Regions from separate parts of the Bacillus sp. JK62 genome, predicted to be linked through region 1. Evidence: predicted binding sites of a transcription regulator. Region 1 holds the regulator's gene; the other holds the start of a gene.
What was found. Region 1 encodes Rex, which represses fermentation and respiration genes when NADH is low (regulators of the CRP and FNR family bind a similar motif). Its sites were predicted from a motif close to TTGTGAAATATTTCACAA; they were not measured.

Region 1 (4,963 bases):
ATTTTCTCCTTTTTTCACGTCAAGTTCACTTGTGTTACAATAAGAACAAATAAGTTGATTTTATAGGATAAAGGAGTACATATCATTTGAGAAAACAGTATTGGTATATCATTTTGACATATGTTATCATGCAGCTTTCCGCATTGATCGGCATTCCTTTAATGTACAAATTCGGCTATGCGGGCGGGCACCCTACGAATGCGAATCTCACCATGGCTCAGGGGATTTATTCCGTCGTAAGCTTTTTTATCTGCCTGATTATCGTTCTCTTGATTTTGAGAACCGCGCCGAAACAGACATTAAGAAACGGGAAGAAAGCATCCGCCGGCATGTCCGTTCTCTGGGCGGTCGCGGGAATATGGCTCGCTTTATTTTCTCAGGGAATCGCCGGGATGATTGAGCAGTATGTCTTTCATGTGGGCAGCGGTTCCGAAAACACGAAAGCCATTCTTAACATTATTAAAGCCATGCCGCTCATGATTATCGTTTCTTCTATCGTCGGGCCGATTCTTGAAGAAATCATTTTCCGGAAGATCATCTTCGGTGTATTATATGAAAAAACGAATTTCTTTATCGCCGGACTGATCAGTTCCGTCATTTTCGGCATTGTGCATCAAGACCTCACGCACCTGCTGCTGTATACGGCCATGGGCTTTACCTTTGCGTTCTTGTATGTGCAGACGAAACGGATTATTGTGCCGATATTCGCCCATGTCATGATGAATACCATTGTCGTGGTCATGCAGCTCGGCCCCGCCCAAAAATATATTGAACAGCATAGTGAGCAAATGCAATTAATTATTGGAGGATTGTTTGTATGAGGAACCCAATGACTTGGGGCTTGATTTATTTCGCAGTCGGCTGTATCTTTACGTATTTGGCCGCAAGCTCTCCGGGAAGCATGTGGTCTTTTTATTCCATACTGCTGATGGTTTTCGCCGCTTATAATATCAGCATCTCGTTTAAAATGTTCGCCTTCTCATTTAAAGTGAAGAAAAATCAAAAATAATAAAAGAAAAGCCATTTCTCATCATTGAGAAATGGCTTTTTTTATGCTGATACGTCCTGGTCAGATTCACTGCCGGTCTGCCTTTTCCGATACGCCGCTTTTGAAATCAGGATACTGATCTCGTATAAAATGCAAAGCGGAATGGTAATCATCAAGTGAGACAGCAGCTCAGGCGGCGCAATCATCGCGGCGATCACGAGCAGCACAAAATATGCGTACTTCCTGATCTTCGATAAAAACATCGGCGTGATAACACCGAGTCTCGTTAAAAACATGATCAGCACCGGCATCTGAAACAGCAGCCCGAACGGAATCGTCAGCTGCAGCAGAAAATGAAAGTATTCGGTGATCCCGATCACCTGGTTGACATCCAGGTCATTCGAGACCCGCTTCATAAAATCAACGACCAGCGGAAATAAAATATAATAAGAAAACGACACACCGCCGACAAACAGCACGATCGAAATCGGAATATAGCTGAGTGTTACTTTGCGCTCCTTCTCATACAGACCCGGACTGACAAACGCCCAAATCTGATAGAGAATAATCGGCGAAGTCAAAATGATGCCGATGATAAACGCGAACTGCAAAAAGATAAACAGCGGATCCGTCAGGTTAAAAGCATTAAGGGTGAGCTCTTTTACTTCATCGGCTTTTTGAAGATACACAATGATAGGTTTTGCCAGAAAAAAGCCGGCAATAAAGAAAACCGTAAAGGATAACGCCACAATCAGCAATCGTTTCCGAAGTTCGGCAATATGCTCCACAAGCGTCATTTGATTCACTCTCATACGCGTCATCCTATCTTACTGTTCTTCTTTCTTTTTTTCCTCTTCTTCACCGGCTAATCCCTTAGTAGCGTTCTTAAATTCACGAAGCGTGTCCCCCGCCGCTTTTCCTAATTCGGGAAGCTTCTTCGGACCGAAAATAATCACCGCCACCACACCGATAACCGCCAGGCTTCCAGGACCGATCATGTGCAGCTCCTCCTTTCGCTATTCAATTTCTTCCAAAACAGAATAATGCTTTAAGAAATAAACCAATGATTGAAGCTCTACTGCTAAATCTATATGATGAATTCGAATGTGATCCGGCACATTCAAACGGGCCGGCGTAAAGTTAAGGATTCCCTTGATTCCGAGCGACACGAGCCGGTCGGTGATTGACTGGGCGGCAACCGCCGGAACGGTAAGAATCGCCACGGGTTCATCCTTTATGTGAAGCTCTAAATCATTAAGATCAAAGACAGGCACACCGCCTACCTCAGTTCCTATTTTACTCTGATTCACATCAAAAGCCATAGATATTTTTGTGTTATTATTTTTTGTGAAATTATAGTGAAGAAACGCCGTCCCCAAATTCCCGACACCGATCAAAATGACGTTCGTCGTTTCATCCTGATCCAGTGTTTTTCTGAAAAATGACAGCAGGTAATCCACATTATAGCCGTATCCTTTTTTGCCGAGCGCCCCGAAATAGGAAAAATCCCGGCGGATCGTGGCCGAATCGACTTTTACCGCATCGCTCAGTTCAGCCGATGAAACGCGCTGCTTTCCTGACGCGTGTAAATTCTTTAAAAAGCGATAATAAAGCGGCAGCCGTTTTGCCGTCGCCTGTGGAATTTTTGATTGATCCTTGTTCATGATTGGTCCTCCACTTTATACTCAGATGCATCTCTTTTAAAATCACCGTTTTTGCCTCCTGTTTTTTCCATGAGGCAGGTCGGGCCGATGACCATTCCTTTATCCAGCGCCTTGCACATGTCATACACGGTCAAAGCGCAGACTGAAGCGGAAGTTAGCGCTTCCATTTCCACACCTGTACTCCCTTTCGTTTTTACGCTTGCCTGTATATGAAGAACGGCTTCGGAATCCTTTTCCTCCCAGCCGAATGAAATGTCGACGCTGCTTAAAGAAAGCGGGTGGCACATCGGGATAATCGCTGACGTCTGCTTTGCGGCCATAATTCCTGCCACCTGTGCGACAGCCAGCACGTCTCCTTTTCCGATCTCGCGGTTTTTGATTCTGCTGTACACGTCATGTTTCATGTGTACGCTGGATATCGCAGCGGCAGTACGGACTGTTGAAGATTTATCGCTTATATCCACCATGCGGGCACGGCCTTCTTCATTAAAATGAGAAAATCCATTCATATTTAAACTCTCCTTACTTCTGATCATACACTATTTTCTCCCTGATGTCTTATCCTATAATGTTCCAATTCTGATGTATTGTTTGCTGACAGCAGGTTGATAAGCTACACTTAACTTATTATAACAGAGGTGAAATAATATGATGATCTTACAAATTAATCAGCTATCCAAATCTTTTGGCGCTGATCCTATTTTAAACAATATAAAGCTTGAAGTCAGATCTCGGGATCGCATCGCCATAGTAGGCAGAAACGGAGCCGGCAAATCAACTCTCCTTAAAATTATCGCAGGTCACCTTTCATATGAAAAGGGTGAATTAATCAAACCGAAAGAATTAACGATGGGATATCTTGCCCAGCACACAGGCTTGGAATCCCAGCTTACCATAAAAGAAGAACTGCTGAGCGTTTTTGATTTCCTGAAAGCAATGGAAAAAGAGATGCGCTCTATTGAAGAAAAGATGGCCACGGCCGCCCCGGCGGAGCTTGAGACGCTGATGAAAACCTATGACAGGCTTCAGCAGGATTTCAAGGATAAAGGCGGCTATCAATATGAAGCGGACGTCCGATCTATCCTTCACGGCCTCGGCTTCGGAAAATTTGACGATTCCGTGAAAGTGCAAAGCCTGAGCGGCGGTCAGAAAACAAGGCTTGCGCTCGGAAAACTGCTGCTGACCCAGCCTGATCTGCTTATTCTGGATGAACCGACGAACCATCTCGACATCGATACGCTTACATGGCTTGAGCATTATTTACAGGGATATTCAGGCGCAATCCTGATCGTTTCCCACGACAGATACTTTCTTGATAAAGTCGTCAGCCAAGTGTACGAGGTCTCACGGACAGAAAGCAAAAAATACCTCGGCAACTACAGCGCCTATTTAGAACAAAAAGCTGAGCAGTATGAGAAAGACCTGAAGCTGTATGAAAAACAGCAGGACGAAATCGCCAAGCTTCAAGATTTTGTCGACCGCAATCTGGCCAGAGCTTCTACAACGAAAAGAGCCCAAAGCAGACGAAAACAGCTTGAACGGATGGACGTCATGGCAAAGCCGCTCGGGGATGAGAAATCCGCCGCCTTCCGTTTTGACATTACAAAACAGAGCGGAAACGACGTCCTGCGCGTACAGGATGTTTCCATCAGCTATGACGGCCAGCCGCCGCTCTTGAAAAACCTGACCTTCGGCATTACAAGAGGCGAAAGCGCCGCCCTCGTCGGACCGAACGGAATCGGCAAATCAACCTTGCTGAAAACGATTATGAATACAATCAGTCCGGAATCCGGGTCGATCACGTACGGTTCCAATGTCACAATCGGCTATTACGATCAGGAGCAGGCTGAACTGACCTCGTCCAAACGCGTGCTGGACGAGCTGTGGGATGAATATCCGGACATGCCGGAAAAAGAGATCAGAACATGCCTCGGCAACTTTCTGTTCAGCGGAGACGATGTCCTGAAACCGGTCCGTTCGTTAAGCGGCGGTGAGAAAGCAAGAGTCGCGCTTGCCAAGCTGATGCTTCAAAAAGCAAATTTTCTCATCCTTGATGAGCCGACAAACCACCTTGACCTGGACAGTAAAGAGGTGCTGGAAAACGCCCTGATCGACTACCCGGGAACACTGTTATTTGTATCGCATGACCGCTACTTTATTAACAGGATCGCCACAAGAGTGCTGGAGCTGTCACCTGATCATGCAGAAGAATATTTGGGAGACTATGACTATTACACCGAGAAAAAAGCACAGCAGCTGGAACTGGAAGAAATGAAGCGGCAGGAAAAGGAGCAGGCTCAGCCTGCCGGCA
Region 2 (4,963 bases), on a different contig from region 1:
CGGCTTTTTTCTGTGCGACAAGTCCGAGCAGAATCATAAATACAATCAAAATCGGAAGCGCAAGAATCAGAATCAAAGCCGATGTTTTATCCTGAAAAAACACGTAAATAACAACGGCCGCCGGCACAATCGCCATGCTGACCATTTTCGGCAGAAACAGCTCTAAATAACGGCGGAACTGGCTGATGCCTTCCATCGCCAGCGTCACCATCCGGCCTGTCCCCTCTTTTTTCGCAAAGCGGGGGCCGAGACGGAACAATTGCTCAAGAAATCTTTTTCTTAAGTCTGCGCCGGTTTGCGCGGCATATTGGTATACGATTTTCTGCCGGACCGCTGTTACCGCATGCCGGACCAAAAACGCAAGCAGGAAAAAGCCGATAACCGGATAAAGAGAAGCAATCCGCTTCCCGTTAAATAATCCGGTTACCGCCTGGCTCAGCCATTCCGCCTGCAAGATGATGGCGGCCGTTTGTATAATCGTTAATCCCGTAATGATCGCAAGAATCCGCTTCATTCCTTTATAAAGAAACAGGTCTTTTCCCATTAATAAGTCATAGGCTCCTTATGGCTGACGCGTTTCCGGAAGACATAATAGCTCCAGATCTGACTGCCGATGACAAACGGCAGCAGAGTCAGTGCGGCAATTGTCATGACTTTAAGTGAATAATCACCGGATGACGCGTTAGCTACTGTTAAGTCATACGCGCTTTTCAGCGAGCTGACCATGACGCGCGGGAACAGAGAGATAAAAATCATCGCAACTGTCAAAGCAAGACCCGCGCCGGTCATACCGAATGCCCAGCCGTCTTTTTTCTTGCTCATGAACACAACAGCAAGAACGTTGCAGATGACAATCAGCACGAATACCGGAATCGTGATGTTTGCCCGGCGTGTAAACATATCCGTATCGTATGCAGACATCGCAAAGAAAGCAAGTACAACAAGAAAGATAACACCGATTACGCGTTTTGCCATTTTTCTCGCACGCTCTTGTAAATCACCGATCGTGCGCAGTGTGACAAACATTAAACCGTGCAGGAATGAAAGAAGGGTGACGGCTGCTCCGCCAAGGACGGAATACACGTTCACAATATCTGAGAAACCCGCATGCATATTCATATGGCCGTCAATCGGCATGCCGCGGAACAAGCTTGTGAAGATAAGGCCGAATACAAACGGCGGGATAAGGCTGCCGAAGAAAATCACCCAGTCCCATGTTTTGACCCATTTTAAATGATTCACTTTTCCGCGGAATTCAAACGCCACCCCGCGGCCCATTAAAGCAAGAAGGATGATGATAAACGGAATATAATATCCGCTCAGCATCGTCGCATACCAGTTCGGGAATGCCGCGAAGATCGCTCCCGTACCTGTCAGCAGCCATACCTCATTCGCATCCCAGAACGGGCCGATGGTGTTAATCAGCACTCTGCGTTCTAATTCATTATGGCCAAGAAATCGGGTCGAAATGCCGACACCGAAATCAAAACCTTCTAAAAAGAAAAATCCAACAAACAAAACTGAAACGAGTACAAACCAAAGATCATGAAGTGACCCCATGGTAGACCTCCTGACTGAACGGATCCGTTGATACAGGAACATCCTTGTGATCATCATGGTCCGCACCTTTTTTAATTTCACGAACGAATAGGAAGACAAGCAGCGCGCCTAAAATCAAGTACATGACGCCGAAACCGATAATTGAAAACAGCAGAGATCCCGTCGTTACGTTAGGCGAAACGGATTGTGCGGTTGTCATTTGCCCCATAACCGTCCACGGCTGGCGGCCGATTTCAGTCATAATCCAACCGGCAGAGTTCGCAATGAACGGGAATGCGATCAGTGCGATCATGCCCCGTAAATACCACTTGCTCGTATGAAGCTTTTTGCGGCGGTTCAGAATAAAGCCTGCAATCGCGGCAAAAATCATAAGCGCGCCCGCTCCCGCCATAATGCGGAAACTCCAGAACGTCGTTTTGACAGGCGGGATATAGTCGCCTTTTCCGTACGTTTTTTCATATTCTTTTTGAAGTGTTTTCATCCCTTTCACACTGCCGCTGAACTTCTGGTAAGCCAAGTAGCTCAGTGCGTAAGGAATTGAAATTTCTGATGTGTTTTTTTCTTTATTCGTATCAATATTCGCAAAAGCCGTCCACGCGGCAGGATCACCGCTGTCATCCCAAAGCGCTTCACTGGCGGCCATTTTCATCGGCTGTGATTCCATTAAATGTTCAGCCTGCATGTGTCCGCTGAACGCAACACCGATACCGGCGATCAGACCGACAATCATCGAAAGCTTGAAAGATTTATGGAAGAAAGGCACTTCTTTTTTCTTCAATAATTTAAATGCGCTGACACCGGCGATAAAGAAAGCACCCGTCGCAAGCGCTCCGAAAATGACGTGAGGGAATTCAACCCAAAGCTGAGGGTTTGTCAAAAGCGCTCCGAAGTCATTCATTTCCGCGCGGCCGTTTTTAATCGTAAAGCCGACCGGCTCCTGCATGAATGAGTTTGCCGTCAAAATCCAGAAAGATGACATAATCGTTCCGAAGGATACAAGCCAAATGCAAAGCAAATGCACTTTTTTAGATAAACGGTCCCAGCCGAAAATCCATAATCCGATAAAAATAGACTCCATAAAAAATGCCAAAAGCGCTTCAATCGCAAGCGGAGCCCCAAATACGTCCCCGACAAAACGGGAATAATCAGACCAGTTCAATCCGAACTGGAATTCCTGAAGAATTCCTGTGACGACGCCGACAGCAAAGTTAATTAAAAAGAGATGCCCCCAAAATTTAGCCATTTTGAGATAGGTCTCTTGTTTTTTGACAACATAAAGCGTCTCCATCAAAGCAACCATAAACACAAGCCCGATAGACATAGGCACAAACAAGAAGTGAAACAATGTTGTAGATGCAAATTGAATGCGGGCTAATACCAACTCACTCATGATGTTTTTCCTCCAATCTGGTAAATTGCTCAACATTTCACAAACATAGTGGAATCATTGCTCGGTATTTCACAAAAAATGATATATTTGCTCAACGTTTCACAAATTCGTCAAAACTATTGAAATATCAGCCTGTACACCCTGGGGGACAGCGGCTGTCATAGAAATGATTCAATATCATTACTTTACAACGATTCAGCCCAAAAAAAAAGATCAATATACCTAAAATCAGGCTGAAATTGTGACTGATTATTGTCGGATTTGTAGAGATTTTATGTCAGCACCTAGGATATTTGTCCCTTTGATATCGTACCTCTTTTTTATTCGTGTGGCGAACAAAATGCTTTTCTCGGTGAAAAAGCCCGCCAAATCGCCATTTTGAGAAAGAAAATGTGAAGAAAGCATGTCCTCTAGTAAATTCATAATATATGAACAATTTAAATTTTTTAGTATACTTTAAATGGGGATATTTTTTCACTACATAACGACTGGGGGAACAAGCATGGGAGAACTTCAACCAAAATTGCAAACGGATTCAATCCAAAAACAGGAACGGACTGATAACTGGTTTGCCAGAGCAATGAATATAAGAATCGGCATTATTCCTCTTCCTATCTATATCCTGCTTTTCTTGCTTATTACGGTGTTTGTCATGAGCCGTGATGTAAAAAGCGACATTCTGACATCAATTGCCGTCATGAGTTTTTTCGGATTTACCTTCGGCCAGATCGGAAAATCCATTCCGATCGTGCGGTCCATCGGCGGCCCTGCGATTCTCGCAACCTTTATTCCATCCGCTGTCGTCTACTACCACCTGCTTCCGAAAGACATTATTACTTCAACAACAGAATTCACGGAAAGCTCCAACTTTCTCTATCTATTTATTGCCGGTATCGTCGTCGGCAGTATTCTCGGGATGAAAAGAGAGACGCTCGTCAAAGCTTTCGTTAAGATTTTTATTCCGCTGATCGCCGGCTCGATCGCGGCCGCCGTCGTCGGCTTATGCGTCGGGACGCTGCTCGGGCTCGGCTTTCAGCACACGCTGCTTTATATCGTCGTTCCGATTATGGCGGGGGGTGTCGGTGAAGGCGCGATTCCTTTATCCATCGGCTACTCCGATATTATGCCGATGTCCCAGGGAGACGCCTTTGCGCTTGTGCTGCCGTCCATCATGCTAGGCAGCCTGTGCGCCATTATGTTATCAGGTTTGCTGAATGTCATCGGGAAACGCAAACCGGAATGGACGGGCAACGGGAAGGTTGATAAGTCTGATCATTCCGCTCCCGCATTGGAACAGCCGGCCGATGATAAAACGTTTGATTTGTCCTTTTTCGCTTCAGGCGGTATTTTAGCGGTTTCCCTCTATTTGGTTGGCATGTTGGCGCATGATTTCTTTCAGCTTCCGGCTCCTGTCGTGATGCTCGTCCTTGCCGTTCTCATTAAGCTGTTCAGGCTGGCGCCGGCTTCGATTGAAAACGGAGCCTTCGGCGTCTCGCGCTTTTTCTCGACAGCCGTGACCTATCCGCTCTTATTTGCGATCGGCGTTTCAATGACACCGTGGGACAAGCTGATTGCGGCGTTTACGATCAGCAACATCATTACCATTTTATCAATCGTCGTCACGATGATGGCCGTCGGTTTTCTGACCGGAAAATGGCTGAACCTGTACCCGATTGAGACGGCGGTTATTAATGCCTGCCATTCCGGCCAGGGCGGCACCGGCGACGTCGCGATCTTGAGCGCCGCTGAACGGCTTGAGCTTATGCCGTTCGCCCAAGTGTCGACCAGAATCGGCGGAGCGATTACCGTGAGCGTCACCCTTCTGCTGCTTCATCAATTCTATTAAACTGAAAAAAAGCCTCCGCATACGCGGAGGCTTTGTTATTTCATCACATTTTGAATATAAGAGCCGAATGCCGCGCCGGACATGCCCGGCGACACACGGACGCGGTGAAGCCCGTAAAGCCCCTGATCTCTAGACGCCGCTCCCGGCTCTGTCGTGACCGCCATACG

Region 2: ACWJJ4_RS01175 (cytochrome ubiquinol oxidase subunit I) is a predicted target of Rex. The motif match lies at 2,976-2,993, and genes of this name have one in related genera.

Annotation. Positions count from the first base shown of each region.
Region 1 covers NZ_JBSJQA010000009.1:7,673-12,635, reverse strand. Annotated here, with positions in the region: gene ACWJJ4_RS18380 (CPBP family intramembrane glutamic endopeptidase) at 87-821, shown strand; gene ACWJJ4_RS18375 (YdiK family protein) at 818-1,009, shown strand; gene tatC (twin-arginine translocase subunit TatC) at 1,051-1,809, opposite strand; gene ACWJJ4_RS18365 (twin-arginine translocase TatA/TatE family subunit) at 1,816-1,986, opposite strand; gene ACWJJ4_RS18360 (redox-sensing transcriptional repressor Rex) at 2,005-2,652, opposite strand; gene moaC (cyclic pyranopterin monophosphate synthase MoaC) at 2,649-3,161, opposite strand; gene ACWJJ4_RS18350 (ABC-F family ATP-binding cassette domain-containing protein) at 3,301-4,963, shown strand, end outside.
Region 2 covers NZ_JBSJQA010000001.1:228,896-233,858, reverse strand. Annotated here, with positions in the region: gene cydD (thiol reductant ABC exporter subunit CydD) at 1-544, opposite strand, end outside; gene cydB (cytochrome d ubiquinol oxidase subunit II) at 544-1,560, opposite strand; gene ACWJJ4_RS01175 (cytochrome ubiquinol oxidase subunit I) at 1,544-2,950, opposite strand; gene ACWJJ4_RS01170 (2-hydroxycarboxylate transporter family protein) at 3,453-4,796, shown strand; gene ACWJJ4_RS01165 (polysaccharide deacetylase family protein) at 4,832-4,963, opposite strand, start outside.